2 regions of the Micromonospora sp. LOL_013 genome follow, and region 1 is predicted to be linked to the other one. Evidence: riboswitches for the same ligand, from Rfam matches in the RefSeq annotation. Region 1 holds a riboswitch; the other holds the start of a gene.
What was found. A riboswitch is a leader RNA that binds a small molecule or an ion and turns the genes downstream of it on or off. The one in region 1 is predicted to bind cobalamin.
Positions count from the first base shown of each region.

Region 2: it holds a riboswitch for cobalamin, as region 1 does, so the genes downstream of both, ACFHWS_RS27330 (ribonucleoside-diphosphate reductase subunit alpha) here and ACFHWS_RS13490 (VWA domain-containing protein) in region 1, are expected to answer to the same signal.

Region 1 covers NZ_JBHMIQ010000017.1:64,198-72,527, forward strand. Annotated here, with positions in the region: gene ACFHWS_RS13445 (MerR family transcriptional regulator) at 1-919, opposite strand, end outside; gene ACFHWS_RS13450 (GNAT family N-acetyltransferase) at 997-1,521, opposite strand; partial or broken gene ACFHWS_RS13455 (ASCH domain-containing protein) at 1,674-2,087, shown strand; partial or broken gene ACFHWS_RS13460 (maleylpyruvate isomerase N-terminal domain-containing protein) at 2,136-2,819, shown strand; gene ACFHWS_RS13465 (hypothetical protein) at 3,003-3,611, shown strand; gene ACFHWS_RS13470 (hypothetical protein) at 3,701-4,084, shown strand; gene ACFHWS_RS13475 (hypothetical protein) at 4,260-4,601, opposite strand; gene ACFHWS_RS13480 (CbtA family protein) at 4,649-5,407, opposite strand; gene ACFHWS_RS13485 (CbtB domain-containing protein) at 5,424-5,624, opposite strand; cobalamin riboswitch at 5,656-5,830, opposite strand; cobalamin riboswitch at 5,940-6,067, shown strand; gene ACFHWS_RS13490 (VWA domain-containing protein) at 6,148-8,115, shown strand; gene cobO (cob(I)yrinic acid a,c-diamide adenosyltransferase) at 8,115-8,330, shown strand, end outside.
Region 2 covers NZ_JBHMIQ010000060.1:7,313-15,642, reverse strand. Annotated here, with positions in the region: gene ACFHWS_RS27340 (ABC1 kinase family protein) at 1-221, shown strand, start outside; gene ACFHWS_RS27335 (DUF1702 family protein) at 280-1,296, shown strand; cobalamin riboswitch at 1,451-1,661, shown strand; gene ACFHWS_RS27330 (ribonucleoside-diphosphate reductase subunit alpha) at 1,802-4,147, shown strand; gene ACFHWS_RS27325 (ribonucleotide-diphosphate reductase subunit beta) at 4,144-5,256, shown strand; gene ACFHWS_RS27320 (aspartate aminotransferase family protein) at 5,306-6,622, opposite strand; gene ACFHWS_RS27315 (aminotransferase class III-fold pyridoxal phosphate-dependent enzyme) at 6,619-7,977, opposite strand; gene ACFHWS_RS27310 (aldehyde dehydrogenase family protein) at 7,977-8,330, opposite strand, start outside.

The DNA.
Region 1 (8,330 bases):
CGTTAACGGTGGTGACCAGCGCCAGGTACCGGTCCAACAGACCGGGCGGGTCCGGCGGTGTGCGGTCCCACTCCGCACCTTCCATCATGTGGTCGGCCGTCTGGAGCCGGAACTCGAGGGTGTCCGGCATCCCTGGGCTGTCCGGTGTCGCGAAGACGCCGGTCAGCCAGCCCATCCACCGGTCGGCGATCTCCCGCCCCTGCGGCGAGTCCGGTGGCACCTGGTCCCGTGCCGCATCCATCGCCGCCTGGCCGATCGGCGTAGCCGCTTCCATGCTGCCCAGCATCGGTGACGAGGTCATCAGCGGTCCGGCTCCGGTGGTGCACACCTCGTGCAGCTCGCGGCGCACCGCCTGGCGGATCCCGGGGTCGCGGACCAGCTCCGCCAGCTCGATCCACGCCTCCAGCTGGGCTGTGGTGGGGTGGTCGGGCAGTTTCGGGTGGGCCGCCCGCCACCACTTGAGCATCTGCGCCGGCGGCTCCCAACCGGTGGAGATCTCAGTCCAGAACTCGTCGATCAGCCGGTCACGTTCGTCGTCCGACATTCCGGCGAGTTTGTGCATCAGCGTCACCTGTTCGGCGGTGGAGTCCTGTCGAAGGATGGTCGACAGCACCGCGCGGCGGCTGCGCAGCCGTGCCTCCTGCCGGGTCAGCAGAGCCAGGTGGGTGGCGGCCAGCTCGCGCAGCGTCGCCTCGCCGGCCAGCACCCGCCGGATCTCGTCCAGCCCGGCGTCGAGTTCCCGTAGCGTCCGGACCAGTTCCAGCCGGGCGATCGCCGACACGTCGTACAGCCGGTGGCCGGCCAGCGTACTGGCGGCCGGCGTGACGACACCGGCGTCCGCGTAGTACCGGACGGCGCTGACGCTCAGACCGGTGCGTCGGGCGACATCCCCGATGGGGTACAGCTCGTTCATGTCCACGGCGCCCACTATGCGATCTCAAGCGGCTTGAGATGCAAGCTTCGTCGGGTCGCGCCCGCAGCGGTACGCCAGATTCGCTACACCGACTCCTGTGGCACGGAACCGATCGGTTTGACCATCTGCTGGGCGGTGACGGTGAATGCGGTCGACTCGTACAGCCGACGGGCCACCAGGTTGTCCCCGAAGACGTTCAACCCGAGCCGGGTGACTCCGCGCGTGGCCAGCACCGGCTCGACAGCCGCCAGGATGGCCCGTCCGTACCCGTTGCCGCGGTGGGCGGCGTCCACCTCGATGTTGTAAATCCAGGCCGGCCGCTCCGGTTCGGCAGAGTCCGGTAGCCCGACCCAGATCCAGCCGACCGGACGCGCGTCGTCGGCATCCGCCGGCCGCGCCACCAGGAACAGCATCCGCTCGGTGGCCAGCCCGTCGGGCAGTAACTCGGCGTGCTGGCGGCGGGACTCGGTCAGCGCCGTCGCGGTGGTGGCGCGCCCGGACCGCAGCAGGCTGCCGGCATAGCCCGCCACCAGCGCGGGAATGCGTACGTCGTACTCGGCCTGGGTCATCGGGTGCAGCGCCACGGCGCGCTGATCTGACGTCGTCACCGGCCTATCGTGGCCTACCTGGTCGTGGCCAGTCACGTCAATTGCGCGACGGTCGTTGGCGGGCAGCACACGATCGTGGACGGGACCAGGCGGCACCGCGCCAGTACACTGCGGCTGTGGCGACCGAGGCGGACCGTGATGCCGGGCAGGACGTGCCGCACCGCCTCGATCATGTACCGAAGCCCGAGTTCGCTTTTCCCGGTCCGCTGCGCGACCGGCTGGTCGCGGCGATCCTCACCGGCGAGAAGACGGCCACGTCCGGGCTGCTGCGCGAGTACGAGCACGACAACGAGCCGCTGCCGGTCGCGGGGGACCGGTCGGTGCTGGTGGATTCGGCGGACCGGCCCTGCGCGGTACTGGAGACCACCGGGGTACGGGTGGTTTCCCTGGCGGAGGTGGACCTCGCCCACGCCGTCGACGAAGGCGAAGGGTTCGTTGACGTCGCCGGGTGGCGCCGCGCCCACGTCGACTTCTGGCAGTCGACGCCGATGCGGGCTGCCCTCGGTGACGAGACGTTCACCGTAGACGACCGGACGATGGTGGTGGCCGAACGGTTCCGTGTCGTGCAGCGGATCTGGCGGTCCGACGAGGTGGCCCTCGCCTACGCCGCCGAGAGTCGGGCGGCGGTCGACGCGTTACGGGCCGTACCGGAGGCGGACTTCGACCGCCCGACCAGATGCGGCCCGTGGACGGCCAAGGAACTGCTTGCACACACCGTGATCGCACTGTCCCGTACCGTCAAAATGCTCGACGACGGCGCACCCGCCGCCGGTCCGGACGGTTCGGTGGACGCAGTCGGCTACTACGCGCCCGACGCCCGGTTCCGTCCCGACGCGGACGGCGGGCGGATCGCCGACGCACAGCGGTGGGCGGCGGCCCGGACGGCCACCGCCGCTGTCGACGAACTGGCGGCGCGGGCAGCGACCGCCGCCGCTCGGGTCACTACGCAGCCGCCGGACCGAATGGTCGTCACCCGGCATGGTGACCTGATGACGTTGACCGACTTCCAGGCCACCCGGGTCGTCGAGCTCGCCGTCCACGGTGTCGACCTGGCCGACGGCCTCGGCATAGCGCCGTGGCTGACCGCCCCGGCGGCGGATCTGGTGGTGGCGCTGTCGGCGGGCACCACACTGGCACCGCTGCGGGCGGCGCGTGGATGGGACCGGCCGACGTTGGTACGCGCGGTCACCGGGCGAGTCGAGTCAGGTGACGTGGACCCGGCTGAACTGCACCCGCAAGGAGTGCGCTCCCCGTTTTTCGGTGGCACGCACAGTCCCACTGTGGTTGGCGAAGAGTAGCGGGACCGACCTGCCCTCGAAGCGCCTTGCGACTGCCCGTAGGTTGACAGCGACAAGGCCACAACGAGACCCTTTCGCGATTCTGACTTTTGGTGCTGGAGGTTTGCCGTGGACTGGTCCCTCGGAAACATACTGATTCTGCTGGTCGTGGTGTTGCTCGGTGCAGTCGCGGGGTGGCTCGTGATGAGCCGCCGGTCCGCCGCCGGCAAGGACGCCTCGGTGAAGCCTGAGGCGGCTGCCGCAGTCGAGCCACCGACCACTACCTCGGAGCCGTCGGCGGCCGACCCGGTCAAGACCGGGCCCACCACCGAGGCTCCCGCCGAGCCCACCGCCGAGCCCGCTGCGGATGCCCCGGCCGAGCCGGTCAGTGTCGAACCGGTCAGTGCTGAGCCGGCCACTACCGCCGATGCGGCCAGCCCTGAGCAGGCGCCGGTCGTCGACCCGCCCGCCGCCGAGCCGGTCGCTGCCGTCGACCCGCCTGCCGTCGACCCGCCTGCCGTTGAGCCGCCTGCCGTTGAGCCGCCCGCCGTTGAGCCGCCTGCCGTTGAGCCGCCCGCCGCCGCCGAGGCTGAGGCTGAGCCGGCGGACGACTTCCGGCGCATCGAGGGCATCGGGCCGAAGATGGCCGCCGCCCTGCAGTCTGCCGGGATCCGTACGTACGAGCAGTTGGGCGCGACCGACGAGGCGGCGCTGCGCGCGGCGGTCCGCGCCGCCGGGGTACGGGCCACTGCCAGCCTGCCGACCTGGCCGGCCAAGGCCCGAGAGTTGGCGGCGGCGCGCTCCGCAAGCTGACCGGAAAGGTCAAGCCGCCACAGTGGACCGATTGTCGGGTGACCTAGGTCCCGGCGATCGGGGACGTACGGCGGCAGCGACCGATCGCCGTGCCGGGTGACGATGAGGTCGAGCACCGGCGGCAGGGTGCCGCCGGTGCTCGACCGAACGAGGTGATCGGCACGACCGCAGTCGTCCAGGTGCACCCGAAGCCGGCGGCGCCGGCCGAGACAGAGGCCGCGATCGACGCTCTCGTCTCGGCGGCGTCGAAGGCACTCGACGACTACGCCGAATTCGACCAGGAACGGATCGACACGATCGTCGGCAAGGCGTCGGTCGTCGCGCTCGGCCGACGCAGCGACTTGGCCCGGCTGGCGGTCCAGGAGACCGGCTGCGGCGTGTTCGAGGACAAAGCTCGCCGAGGAGTTCGGCCGGCGGGTCAAGGTGGTACGGATCATCTGGAACGCGCCGGCCTCGCAGGGCGCGATCGGTGACATGTACAACGCGATCGCGCCGTCGTTGACGCTGGGCTGCGGCGGCTACGGGCGGAAGCGCCCGGAAACACGATCCGTATCGGCGAGGCGTCGGCCGGGTGGTACGGCACCGGCTGGGAGCGGTAGACGAAGGCCGGTCTGTGTCGTCGGGGCGGAACACCGCGCATCACGGCGGTCAGGACGTCGGGACGGACTTTCCCCAGCGGGGGGCGGCGAACCGCAGCCCGGCGAGCCGGTCCGGCGGTGCGGCTAGGCCCGGCCCGCCGGCCGCGATCCACTTGACGACACTTGACAGTGACGTCTCGTCGAGCACCCCGCCGAGCCACACCGGACGAGCGCCCAGCCGGTGGGCCAACACTGCCGGCTGCACGATTACCACGTTGGACCGGTCACAGGCGTTGAGGCAGTCCGACACCCGTACCGGCGAGGCGGCACGCAGTTCGTCGAGCTGCCGGTCGTGGTCGACGTCCGGGTGTTTGCGGCGGGTGCCGCAACAGCAGCCTCGGCATACGGTCACCCGGACGAGGCGCCCGGGCTCCGGGCCTGCCGCGCCGTCGTCAGCCGTCACGCGACGTCGGCGAGCGTGGACCGCCGACCACCGGTCCGGGCCGGGGTGAGCAGCAGTCCGAACACCACCCCGAGGACCGTCCACATGGTGGCGAGCTGCGCCAGCGAGGCGAGTCGGAATTCCCACAGCAGCGTCGCCGGGATGTCGGTGGGCACGTCGACTCCGGTGGCTGGCCAGAGCGCCAGCAGCAGGGCGTACCCGACGATGGCCAGCGCCGCCGCGACCACCGTCCGGTAGGGTGCCGGCCGCGCCCAGCCGGTCAGCCGCCGGTGGGTCAGCAGCGCCAGCCAGGTCACGGCGGCTGCGGCGATGATGAACGACAGGTACTGTCCGGTGCGCTGGTTGACGGTGTCCGGATCGCCGACGCCCGGCGGGTTGGCCGGGAAGCGGATCGCCGGTAGCAGCGCCACCACGACGAAGCCGAGCCCGGCGAGCAGCCCCACCCGGCGGAAGTCGTCGTGGCCGGGCAGCAGGTGCCGGGTCGCCGCGTAGACCACGGCGACGATCAACGCCAGGCACAGCGCCACCGCGACGGTGGCGACCAGCCCGCCGAGGACCTGCATGGCCCGACCGACCAACTCCTCGTCGTGGCTGTGTCCGGCCGTCCCGGTCGCAGCGCGGGCCTCCTCGACGACCAGCGCCGACTCGATCTGCGGTTCGACGATCAGCAGGGCCGCCACCGCGCCTGCCACGCCGGCGGCCGCACCGGCGAGCAGGCCGCGGCCCAGCACCGCGCCGAACGGGTAGGTGCTCATCGGAGCCGGCCGCCGCTCAGTGGCACGGTACGCCGAGGGCGTGCCGGCCGTCGTGGGTGAACTCGTGCACGAACTCGGCGGTACCGGCCAGCACCAGCCCGTTGTCCTGCGCGACCAGGTAGATGACGACCGCCGCGACGGCGGCCAGTAACCAACCGGCGAGCGGTACGCGGATGGCGGTGGTGGTGACCTCGCCGCCGACAGAAGGTGCAGTCATGCCAGGAAATCCTCTCGTCCATGCCTCGTGGCGATGCGGTGCATGCCACGGCCGGTCTCCTGGCTCCCGGATCGTCGCGGCCGTCCCGCCTTCCCGGACCGTCGTCGGCCCAGTGGCGTGGTGGAACGGACACTTCCCGGTCACAGTGGCGAGGACCACGCCGGAATCACACCGGCTTCCCGAACACCGTGGCCTGCGCAGCGTACCGCCGTGGTGACCGCTCGGGCAATGGCTGCGGCTCTGGCCGACACCGGGACCGGCGCCACATTGACGGTGGACCGCCGGTGGGGGAGCATGACCGGCACGAGCGGCGCGGAGGAACCCGGTGCGAATCCGGGGCGGTCCCGCCACTGTGACCGGTGAGTCGCGTCCCCCTGAGACAGCCACTGCCCCAACGGCGGGAAGGCTCGGGACGCGACGTCGATCCGGCAGCCAGGAGACTCCGGCCGCTCGCTGGTCCACCGGTACGCGGGCGTGGACACCCGCGGGAGGGATTCACCATGCACACCTGTCGGCCCCTGCCATGACGCCGTACCCGTTCACCGCCGTCGTCGGCCTGCCCGACCTGCGGCAGGCCCTGCTGCTCGCCGCAGTGCACCCCGGCATCGGCGGCGTGCTCATCCGGGGTGAGAAGGGCACCGCAAAGTCGACGATCGTCCGCGCGCTGGCCGGGCTGCTACCGGAGGTCGACCGGGTGCTCGGCTGCCGGTTCGGCTGCGATCCGGCAGCCCCGGACCAGACCTGCCCCGACGGGCCGCACACCGCGCCGGTGACCGCACGCCGCGGCCCGGCCGCTCTGGTCGAATTGCCGGTCGGCGCCACTGAGGACCGGGTGGTCGGCACCCTCGACATCCAGCGGGTACTCAGCGCCGGCGTGAAGGCGTACGATCCGGGGCTGCTCGCCGCCGCGCACCGGGGCCTGCTCTACGTCGACGAGGTCAACCTGTTGCCGGACCATCTGGTGGACCTGCTGCTGGACGCAGCGGCGATGGGCCGGGCCCACGTCGAACGCGACGGGGTGTCGGTCAGTCACGCCGCCCGGTTCCTGCTGGTCGGCACGATGAACCCGGAGGAGGGCGAGCCGCGTCCACAGTTGCTGGACCGCTTCGGGCTGATGGTGTCGGTGGCCGCACCTTCCGAGGTGGCCGACCGGGCCGAGGTGGTGCGCCGTCGGCTCGCGTACGAGACCGACCCGGTGGCGTTCGCGGACCGCTGGCGGTCCGCCGACAACCAGCTCGCACTGCGGGTACGCGATGCGCGGGCGGCCCTGCCCGCGGTCACGCTGCCCGATGCCGAGATCGACCGGATCGCCCGGATCTGCCTGGCGTACCAGGTGGACGGTATGCGGGCCGACATCGTGATGGCCCGCGCCGCCGTCGCGCTGGCCGCCTGGCGGGGCCAACCGGCGGTCACCGCCGCCGAGGTCGCCGAGACAGCCCGGCTGGCGCTGCCGCACCGGCGGCGCCGTGACCCGCTCGACCCGCCCGGTGCCGACGAGCAGCGCCTCGACGAGGTGTTGCGTGACGAGTGCGGCGACGACGATCCCGATCCTCCGCCGCCGCAGGGTCCGCCACCACCGGAGGGCGGCCCGTCGCAGGGTCCGCCACCACCGGAGGGCGGCCCGTCGCCCGAGCCAGCGACGCTGGACGACAGCGGGCCGGCGGGCGGTGCCGAGCAGCCGGACGGCGTACCGCCGGGCGGTCCGGCTCCGGCGGCGGCCGGGCCCGCGTACCGGCCCCGGACACTGCGGCTACCCGGGCTCGGTGCGGGCGCGACGCCCGGCCGACGTTCGGCGGCCCACGCCGACCGGGGCCGGGTGGTCGGTGCCGGATCATTGACTGGACGGCCGTCGACGGTGCATCTACCAGCCACGGTGCGCGCCGCCGCATCCCGGGGTGCCCGCCAGATCACCCCCGCCGACCTGCGCCAGGCCCGCTACGTCGGCCAGGAGGCGAACCTGATTCTGTTCGTGGTCGACGCCTCCGGGTCGATGGCAGCCCGGCAGCGAATGACCGTGGTCAAGACCGCCGTGCTGTCGCTGCTGCGCGACGCCTATCACCGGCGGGACCGGATCGGGATGATCACCTTCCGGGGTGCCGCCGCCGACGTGGTGCTGCCACCGACCAGCAGCCACGAGGTGGCCGTCGCCAAGCTGGCGCAGTTGCGCACCGGTGGCCGTACCCCAATCGCCGCCGGGCTGCGGGCCGCCGCCGCCACCGTCGCCGCCGAGCGCCGCCGCGAGCCACGCCGTCGGCCACTGATCCTGTTGGTCACCGACGGGCGGTCGACCAGCGGACCGAATCCGATAGACCTGGCGCCGTTGCTCGCCGGCACCGCGATGGTGGTGCTCGACTGCGAGTCTGGTCCGGTGCGACTGGGCCTGGCCCGGCGGCTCGCCACCGGTTTCGACGCCGAATGGCTGCCGCTGGAGGCGCTGTCGGCGGTGGTGCCGCAACCTCGGGTCGGCCTCGCCAGCGGGAGGGCTGCCTGATGCCACAGGGTAAACCGGAACACGTCCCCGACGACGGGCTGACCACCCGGGCCCGGCGGCGTCAGCCGGTGCTCGCCGTCCATACCGGGCCCGGTAAGGGCAAGTCGACAGCGGCCTTCGGTATGGCGTTGCGGGCCTGGGCGGCCGGCTGGCCGGTGGTCGTCTACCAGTTCGTCAAGTCCCCGAAGTGGAAGGTGGGCGAGGAAGCGGCCCTG
Region 2 (8,330 bases), on a different contig from region 1:
TTGCGGATTTCGCATACCGGATGTTCGCCGCCCAACGCACGCGCGGCCTCTACGCAGATGTCCAGTTCGTCTATCCGATCTTGGCGCTTCTCGTTTTGGAAGGTCGGGTGCGCCAGCACGCGCCGGACGTCGATTTTCAGCGGGTGGCCATGCCCTACGTGCTGCGGGCGCTGGCTGACACCGTCTCGCTGCCGGGCTGGCGGCCGTCGCCGACCCGATAGCCAGCGAACCGCGGCGTTCGCAAAGTCGGAGAAGATCGGCGGCACCCGGTTCCAGACGATGGGTACATCGCTACCAGATCGAACATCCTGGAGTCGTAACATGCCGTGCTCATGGCGATCACTGCGCCGCCGACTGCTGACCCTCACCCCGGACGGGACGGTGGCCGTCCGTCGTGGAACTGGCCTGGCTGACACCACTACCCGAAGCGTCTTCGAGATGGTGGACCGCACGGTACAGGCCGGCTTCGACGCGGCCCTGGACTCGACCAGCGTCGGCGAGCTGGAGGTTCGGTTGGACCGCACCGCGCGGGACTTCAAAAGCTTCGCGTACGAGGGGGCCGCGGCGGCGTACGCGATGCTCGACGCGGTGGCCCCGACCCGGACCCGTCGGGTGGGCCGACTGCTGACTGGACGCGGCGCGGCACATCGCTTCCTGATCTACTTCGGGGTCGGGCGGGCGATAGGCCGGCTGCCCCGGTTCCGGTGGCGGTCGGTGTTGCCCGCCGACCCGGTGCTGCACTGGCTGGCAGTCGATGGCCTCGGCTTTCACCGGGCGACCCTCGACCCGATCAGGCATGTTCGCCAGCAGTACCGGGCCGACGTGGCGGGATGGCCGCACGGAGACTTCCGGCACTACCTGGATCGCGCGCTTGACCAAGGCACCGGCCGGGCGATGTGGTTCGTGGAGGGTGCCGACGTCGATCGGGTGATCGCGACCGTCGGGCGGTTCCCGGCCGACCGTCACGACGATCTGGTCAGCGGCGTCGGTTACGCGGCGACCTACACCGGCGGGGTGAGTGAGCCGGCGCTGCGTCGGCTGTGGCAACTCAGCGGCGAGCATCGCTCCTTCCTGGCTCAGGGCGCGGCTTTCGCCGCGCTGGCTCGCGACCGGGCAGGGCTGGTCAACGCGCACACGCGGACGGCGGTGGCCGTGCTGTGCGGCACCAGCGTCGAACAGGCGGCCGACATCGCTGAACGATCGGAGACCGATCTGTCACCGGACGGTGCGCTGCCGAGTTACGAGGTCTGGCGACAGCGGATCGCTGACCGGTTCACCTCCCGCAGCCGTCGCTAGTACCCCGACGAGGAGGGTGCCGAGCACCGCCCCGGACAGGCCCCATAGCACGCTTCTCACCCGACGGTTCCTCCTCCGCGTACCCGGTGCGACCCGACGCCGCGACACGCCGAACACAGTATCTGGTGTTGCGTCTTCTAGCTTGCTCCCATATATGGTGTACCCCGCAGCTGGTTCGGCCGCCCCTCGGTGGTGGTCGAGGCAAGAGGGAACCCGGTGTGAGTCCGGGACTGCCCCGCAGCGGTGAGTGGGAACGACCGCCGTCACCAAGCACTGGACCCGCGGCGGGTCCGGGAAGCGACGGCCAGTAGGTACAAGCACGACGCCCACGAGTCCGAAGACCTGCCAGCGTGCCGCACGCGTCGCGTGCGGTGGTCGAAGGCCGCGCGGGACGGCCGACGCCGACGACCGGTCCACACCGGCGGAGCAGACCGCCAGGTGGGCGACCGGTGGCGTCCTCCCCGTGTGTCCGTCGACCGGTGGACAGGCACGACAAGGGGAACCGATGCAGGTACGCAAGCGCAACGGCGACACCGAACCGGTGGACGTCAACAAGATCGTCAAGGCGGTCGAACACTGGGTCGCCGACCTGGCCGAGGTCGACCCGCTGCGGGTGGCGACCCGGACGATCAGCGGACTGTACGACGGGGCGACAACCGCCGAGCTGGACAAACTGTCCATCCAGACGGCGGCGGAGCTGATCGGCGAGGAGCCGCAGTACTCGAAACTGGCGGCCCGGCTGCTCGCCGCCTACGTGGACAAGGAGGTCCGCGGCCAGCAGGTGGCCAGCTTCAGCCAGTCCATCCGCTACGCCCACGGCCTAGGGCTGATCGGCGACGACACCGCCGCGTTCGTGGCCCGCAACGCCCGCAAACTCGACGACGCCGTCGACGGCGACGGCGACGGCGACCTGCGCTTCGAGTACTTCGGGCTGCGTACGGTGGCCGACCGCTACCTGCTGCGGCATCCGCAGACCCGGCTGGTGGTGGAGACGCCACAGTACTGGCTGCTGCGGGTGGCATGCGGGCTGTCCCAGACGCCGGCCGAGGCGGTCGACTTCTACCGGCTGATCTCCAGCCTGGCCTATCTGCCCAGCTCACCGACCCTGTTCAACTCGGGCACCCGGCACACCCAGATGTCGTCGTGCTTCCTGGTCGACTCGCCGCGCGACGAGCTCGACTCCATCTACGAGCGCTACCACCAGGTGGCGAAGCTGTCGAAGTTCTCCGGCGGGATCGGCATCTCCTGGTCGCGGATCCGTGGCCGGGGCGCGCTGATCCGGGGCACCAACGGCAGGTCGAACGGCATCGTGCCGTTCCTCAAGACGCTCGACGCCGGGGTCGCGGCGGTCAACCAGGGTGGCCGCCGCAAGGGCGCCGCCTGCGTCTACCTGGAGCCGTGGCATCCGGACGTCGAGGAGTTCCTGGAGCTGCGGGACAATACCGGTGAGGACGCCCGGCGTACCCACAACCTGAACCTGGCCAACTGGATCCCGGACGAGTTCATGCGCCGGGTCGAGGCGGACGCCGACTGGTCGCTGATCGACCCGTCCGACGCACCGGAGCTGCCCGACCTGTTCGGCGAGGCGTTCGACGAGGCGTACCGGGCGGCGGAGAAGAAGGCGGTCCGGACGGTCAAGGCCCGCGACCTGTACGGGCGGATGATGCGCACCCTGGCGCAGACCGGCAACGGGTGGATGACGTTCAAGGACGCCGCGAACCGGTTGTCCAACCAGACCGGTGAGCCGGGCAACACGATCCACCTGTCCAATCTGTGCACCGAGATCCTGGAGGTCAACAGCGACGACGAGACCGCCGTGTGCAACCTCGGGTCGATCAACCTCGGCGCGCACGTCACTGCCGACGGCGTCGACTGGGACAGGCTGCGCGCCACGGTCCGTACCGCTGTGGTGTTCCTCGACCGGGTGATCGACATCAACTACTACCCGGCGGCGCAGGCGGCGGCGTCGAACCCGCGCTGGCGGCCGGTAGGGCTGGGGCTGATGGGCCTGCAGGACGCGTTCTTCACGCTGCGGCTGCCGTTCGACTCGGCGCCGGCCCGGGAGTTGTCCACCCGCGTCCAGGAGGAGGTCTTCCTGACCGCGCTGGAGACCTCCGCCGGGCTGGCCGAACGGTTCGGCCCGCATCCGGCGTACGCCGAGACCCGGGCCGCCCGGGGCGAGCTGCACCCGGACCTGTGGGGTGCCGAGGTCGGCCAGCCCGAGCGGTGGGCCCGGCTGCGGTCGACGATCGCCGCGCACGGTCTGCGGAACTCGCTGCTGGTCGCGATCGCGCCGACCGCGACGATCGCCTCGATCGCCGGCTGCTACGAGTGCATCGAGCCGCAGGTGTCCAACCTGTTCAAACGCGAAACCATGTCCGGGGAGTTCCTGCAGATCAACACCTACCTGGTCGGCGAGCTGAAGGCGCGCGGGCTGTGGACGGCACTGGTCCGGGAGCAGATCAAGCGGGCCGAGGGGTCGGTGCAGGGCGTCGCGGACCTGCCCGCCGATGTGCGGGAGCTGTTCCGTACCGCATGGGAGCTGCCGCAACGGGCGCTGATCGACCTGGCCGCCGCCCGTGCGCCGTACGTCGACCAGTCGCAGTCACTGAACCTGTTCCTCAGCGCGCCGACCATCGGCAAGCTGTCCTCGATGTACCTGTACGCCTGGAAGTCCGGGCTGAAGACCACCTACTACCTGCGGTCGCGCCCGGCGACCCGGATCCAGCAGGCCACCGTCGGCATCGCGCCGACCGCCGGGCCGACCCCCGGGCCAGTCATCGCGACCAGCGACGACGAGGCGTCGGCCTGCTCCCTGGAAAACCCCGAAACCTGTGAGGCCTGCCAGTGACCACCGTCTCCGAAACCGCCACCGTCTCCGAAACCGCCACCGTCTCCGAAACCGCCACCGCCACCGCGACCGCCGCCGCCAGCGACGCGACGACCGGCGCGGATCGGCGGCAGCTGCTGCTCGACCCCGGCATGGATCTGACCCTGCGGCCGATGCGGTATCCGCAGTTCTTCGACCGGTTCCGGGACGCGATCAAGAACACGTGGACGGTGGAGGAGGTCGACCTGCACTCCGACCTGCCGGACCTGGCCAGGCTGTCGCCGGCCGAGCGGCATCTGGTGTCCCGGCTCGTCGCGTTCTTCGCCACCGGCGACACCATCGTCGCGAACAACCTGGTGCTCAACCTCTACCAGCACGTCAACTCCCCGGAAGGCCGGCTCTACCTGTCCCGGCAACTGTTCGAGGAGGCGGTGCACGTCCAGTTCTACCTGAACCTGCTGGACACCTACGTGCCGGACGAGCGGGAGCGGTTCGCGGCGTTCGCGGCGGTGGAGAACATTCCGTCGATCGCCCGTAAGGCCGAGTTCTGTTTCAGGTGGATCGACTCGATCTTCGAGCTGCGGGAGCTGCATAGCCGCGCCGACCGGCGGGCCTTCCTGCTCAACCTGATCTGCTTCGCCGCCTGCATCGAGGGATTGTTCTTCTACGGCGCCTTCGCGTACGTGTACTACCTGCGTTCCCGGGGGCTGCTGCACGGTCTCGCCTCGGGCACCAACTGGGTGTTCCGGGACGAGTCGATGCACATGGCGTTCGCCTTCGACGTGGTGGACACGGTCCGCGCCGAGGAGCCGGAGCTGTTCGACTCCGAGATGGAGGAGCAGGTCAGGCAGATGCTGGCCGAGGCGGTGGAGTGCGAGGTGCAGTTCGCCGCGGACCTGCTCGACCAGGGCGTGTCCGGGATGTCGTTGGCCGACATGCGGGAGTATCTGCAGCACGTCGCCGACCGGCGGCTCGCGGTGCTCGGCATCGAGCCGATGTACGGGTCGAAGAACCCGTTCGCGTTCATGGAGCTGCAGGACGTGCAGGAGCTGTCCAACTTCTTCGAGCGGCGGGTGTCGGCGTACCAGGTCGGGGTGACCGGCTCGGTGACCTTCGACGACGACTTCTGACCCGCGTCCCGGCTCGGGCCGGCGGGGCCGGCTGTTCCGCGAAGGTCGGCTACCCCGCCTCGGCCCGCTCCGTCACGGTGCGGATCGCCGCCGCCGTACCGACCGCGATCTCCTCGACCTCGTCGGCGGAGACGACCAGCGGCGGGCCGAGCAGGATCACGTCACCGTCGACGCCGTCAACGCAGCCGGTGCCGCTGTAGAGCAGCAGACCGGCGTGCCGGGCGGCGGCGACGACCCGTTCGGCGACCCGGGAGGTACGGCCGAACGGCCGCGCGGTCTGCCGGTCGGCTACCAGTTCGACGCCGACCAGCAGACCGCGACCGCGGACGTCCCCGACGTACGGTGAGTCGGCCAGCTCCCGGCGCAGGGCCCGGCGCAGCGACTCGCCGGCCCGCCGGCCGGCCGCGACGAGGTCGCGCTCGCGCAGCACCCGCAGCACCGCCCGGCCGGTGGCCGCGCCGACCAGGTGGTGCGAGTAGGTGAAGCCGTGGGTGAAACCGGTGCGCGCGATCGTGTCGTGCACCGGGCCGGCGGCGACGGCCAGCCCCAGCGGCCAGTAGCCCGAGCTGGCTCCCTTCGCCGCGACCAGGATGTCCGGGCGTACCCCCCAGTGGTCGACGCCGAACCAGGTGCCGGTGCGGCCGAAGCCGGTCATCACCTCGTCGGCGATGAGCAGCACCCCGTACCGGCGGCAGACCTCGGCGACGGCCGGCCAGTAGTCGTCCGGTGGGACGCAGGCACCCAGCCCGGCCCCGGCGATCGGCTCGGCGATGAACGCCGCGACCGGCCGGGCCCGGCACAGTTCGGCCAGCGCCGCCGCGTGCCGCGCCCCGCAGCCGACCGGATGGGTGTCCGGGAACGGGCAGCGGTACTCGTACGGGGTCGAGGTGTGCACCGCCTGCCCCAGCCACGGCAGGTACGGCGCACGCAGCCCGGCCCGGCCGGAGACGTCCAACGCGCCCCGGGAATTACCGTGGTAGGAGCCGACCCGGCCGACGACGAGGTGCCGGTCCTCTCCCCGGGCCAGGTGGTAGGCGCGGGCCATCTTCAGCGCGGTCTCCACCGCCTCGCTGCCGCCGGAGACCGGGAAGACCAACGGATCGTCCATCGGCAGTACGGCCGCGAGCTCGGCGGCGTACTCCTCCAGCACGTCGGCGCGGAACATCGAGCCGTGCGCGTACGCGACCGCGCCGGCCTGCTCGGCCTGCGCCCGGACCACCTCGGTGACGCCGTGACCGACGCCGACGACGATCGCCCCGGCGGCGGCGTCGAGATAGCGCTTGCCGGTGGTGTCCCACAGCTGCGCGCCGGACGCCGAGGCGATCCGTGGCGCGTCGTCGGACACCCGGCCGAAGACGTGGCTCATCCCGGTACGGTGACCGCCCCGCCGGCTGGGGCCTTTCCGTTGCCGGCGGCCTGACCGTCGGCGGCGACCTCGGCGACGGCGGCGCCGAACAGCCGCAGACCGGTCTGCGCCTGGGCCCGGGTGATCACCAGCGGTGGCGACATCCGTACCGCGTTGACGCCGGCCTCCAGCACCAGCAGGCCGCGAGTGAAGGCCGCCTGCTGCACCTGGCCGGCGATCTCGCTGGTGGGGAACTCGACGCCGATCATCAGGCCGACCCCGCGTACGTCGACGAGCAGCCGCGGGTACGCCTGCTGCAGCTCGCGCAGCCCGGCGAGCAGGAACTCACCCTGCGCGGTGGCGTTGTCCAGCAGGCTCTCGTCCTGGATGACCCGCAGGGTGGCGAGGCCGGCGGCGCACGGCACCGGGCTGCCGCCGTAGGTGGAGCCGTGCGCGCCCGGACCCCACGCCTCCATCAGCTCGGCTCGGGCCAGGAACGCGCCCAGCGGCAGGCCGGAGGCGATGCCTTTCGCGCTGATCAGGATGTCCGGCTGTACGCCAGTGTGCTCGATCGCCCACATCCGGCCGGTGCGGCCCATGCCGCACTGCACCTCGTCGGCGACGAGCAGGATCCCGTGCTGGTCGCAGATGCGCCGTAGCCGGGCGAGCCAGCCGGCCGGCGGCACGATGAAGCCGCCCTCACCCTGGATCGGTTCGACGAAGATCGCCGCGACCTCGCTCGGATCCACCTGGTGCTCGAACAGCACCTCCTCGATGAAGTCCAGCGACGCCGGGGCGTAGGGCGCGTGCAGCACGCCGGGCAGCAGCGGGCCGAATCCCTTGTGGTACTTGGACTTCGACCCGGTCAGCGTCATCGCCCCGTAGGTGCGGCCGTGGAACGATCCGTAGAAGCTGATCACGTACTGCCGGCCGGTGGCGTACCGGGACAGCTTCAGCGCGCCCTCGACCGCCTCGGCCCCGGAGTTGGTCAGGAAGACCCGTACCGGGCCGTGCATCGGTGCGGTCTCGGCCAGCGCCTGGCACATCTGTCCGTACATCGGCAGGTAGAAGTCGCTGGCCGAGTAGTGCAGCAGGGTCGCGGCCTGCTGCTGCACCGCCTCGACGACGCTCGGGTGGCAGTGGCCGGTGGAGGTGACGGCGATCCCGGCGTTGAAGTCGAGGAACAGGTTGCCGTCGACGTCCTCGACGACGGTACCGTGGCCGCGCCGGGGCGCGATCGCGTAGGCGCGGGGCAGCGACGGGCTGGTCACCGCCCGGTCGCGGGCCAGCACTTCGCGGGCCTGCGGTCCGGGCAGTTCGGTGATCAGGTGCGGTTGCGGGCGGTCCGGGTCGAACCAGTCGGGGGTCGTTGTCATCAGGCCACCACCGTCTGCGACTGCTCGCGGAGGAACTGCTGCAGGTAGTACGGGCCGCCGCCGGCCTTGCCGGTGCTGCCGGAGCCCTTCCAGCCGCCGAACGGCTGCACCCCGGGCCAGGCGCCGGTGGTGGCGCCGGCCGGCCGGTTGACGTAGACGACGCCGGCTTCGATCCGGTCGAGGAAGTGGTCGATCTCGCCCTGGTCGGTGGAGAAGAACCCGGCGGTCAGGCCCAGCGGCACGCTGTTGGCCCGGTCCAGGCCCTCGTCGACCGAGTCGACCGGGCTGACCGCAACGAACGGCACGAACAGCTCGCGCTGGAAGAGGTCGTCGTCGGGCGGTACGTCGGCGAC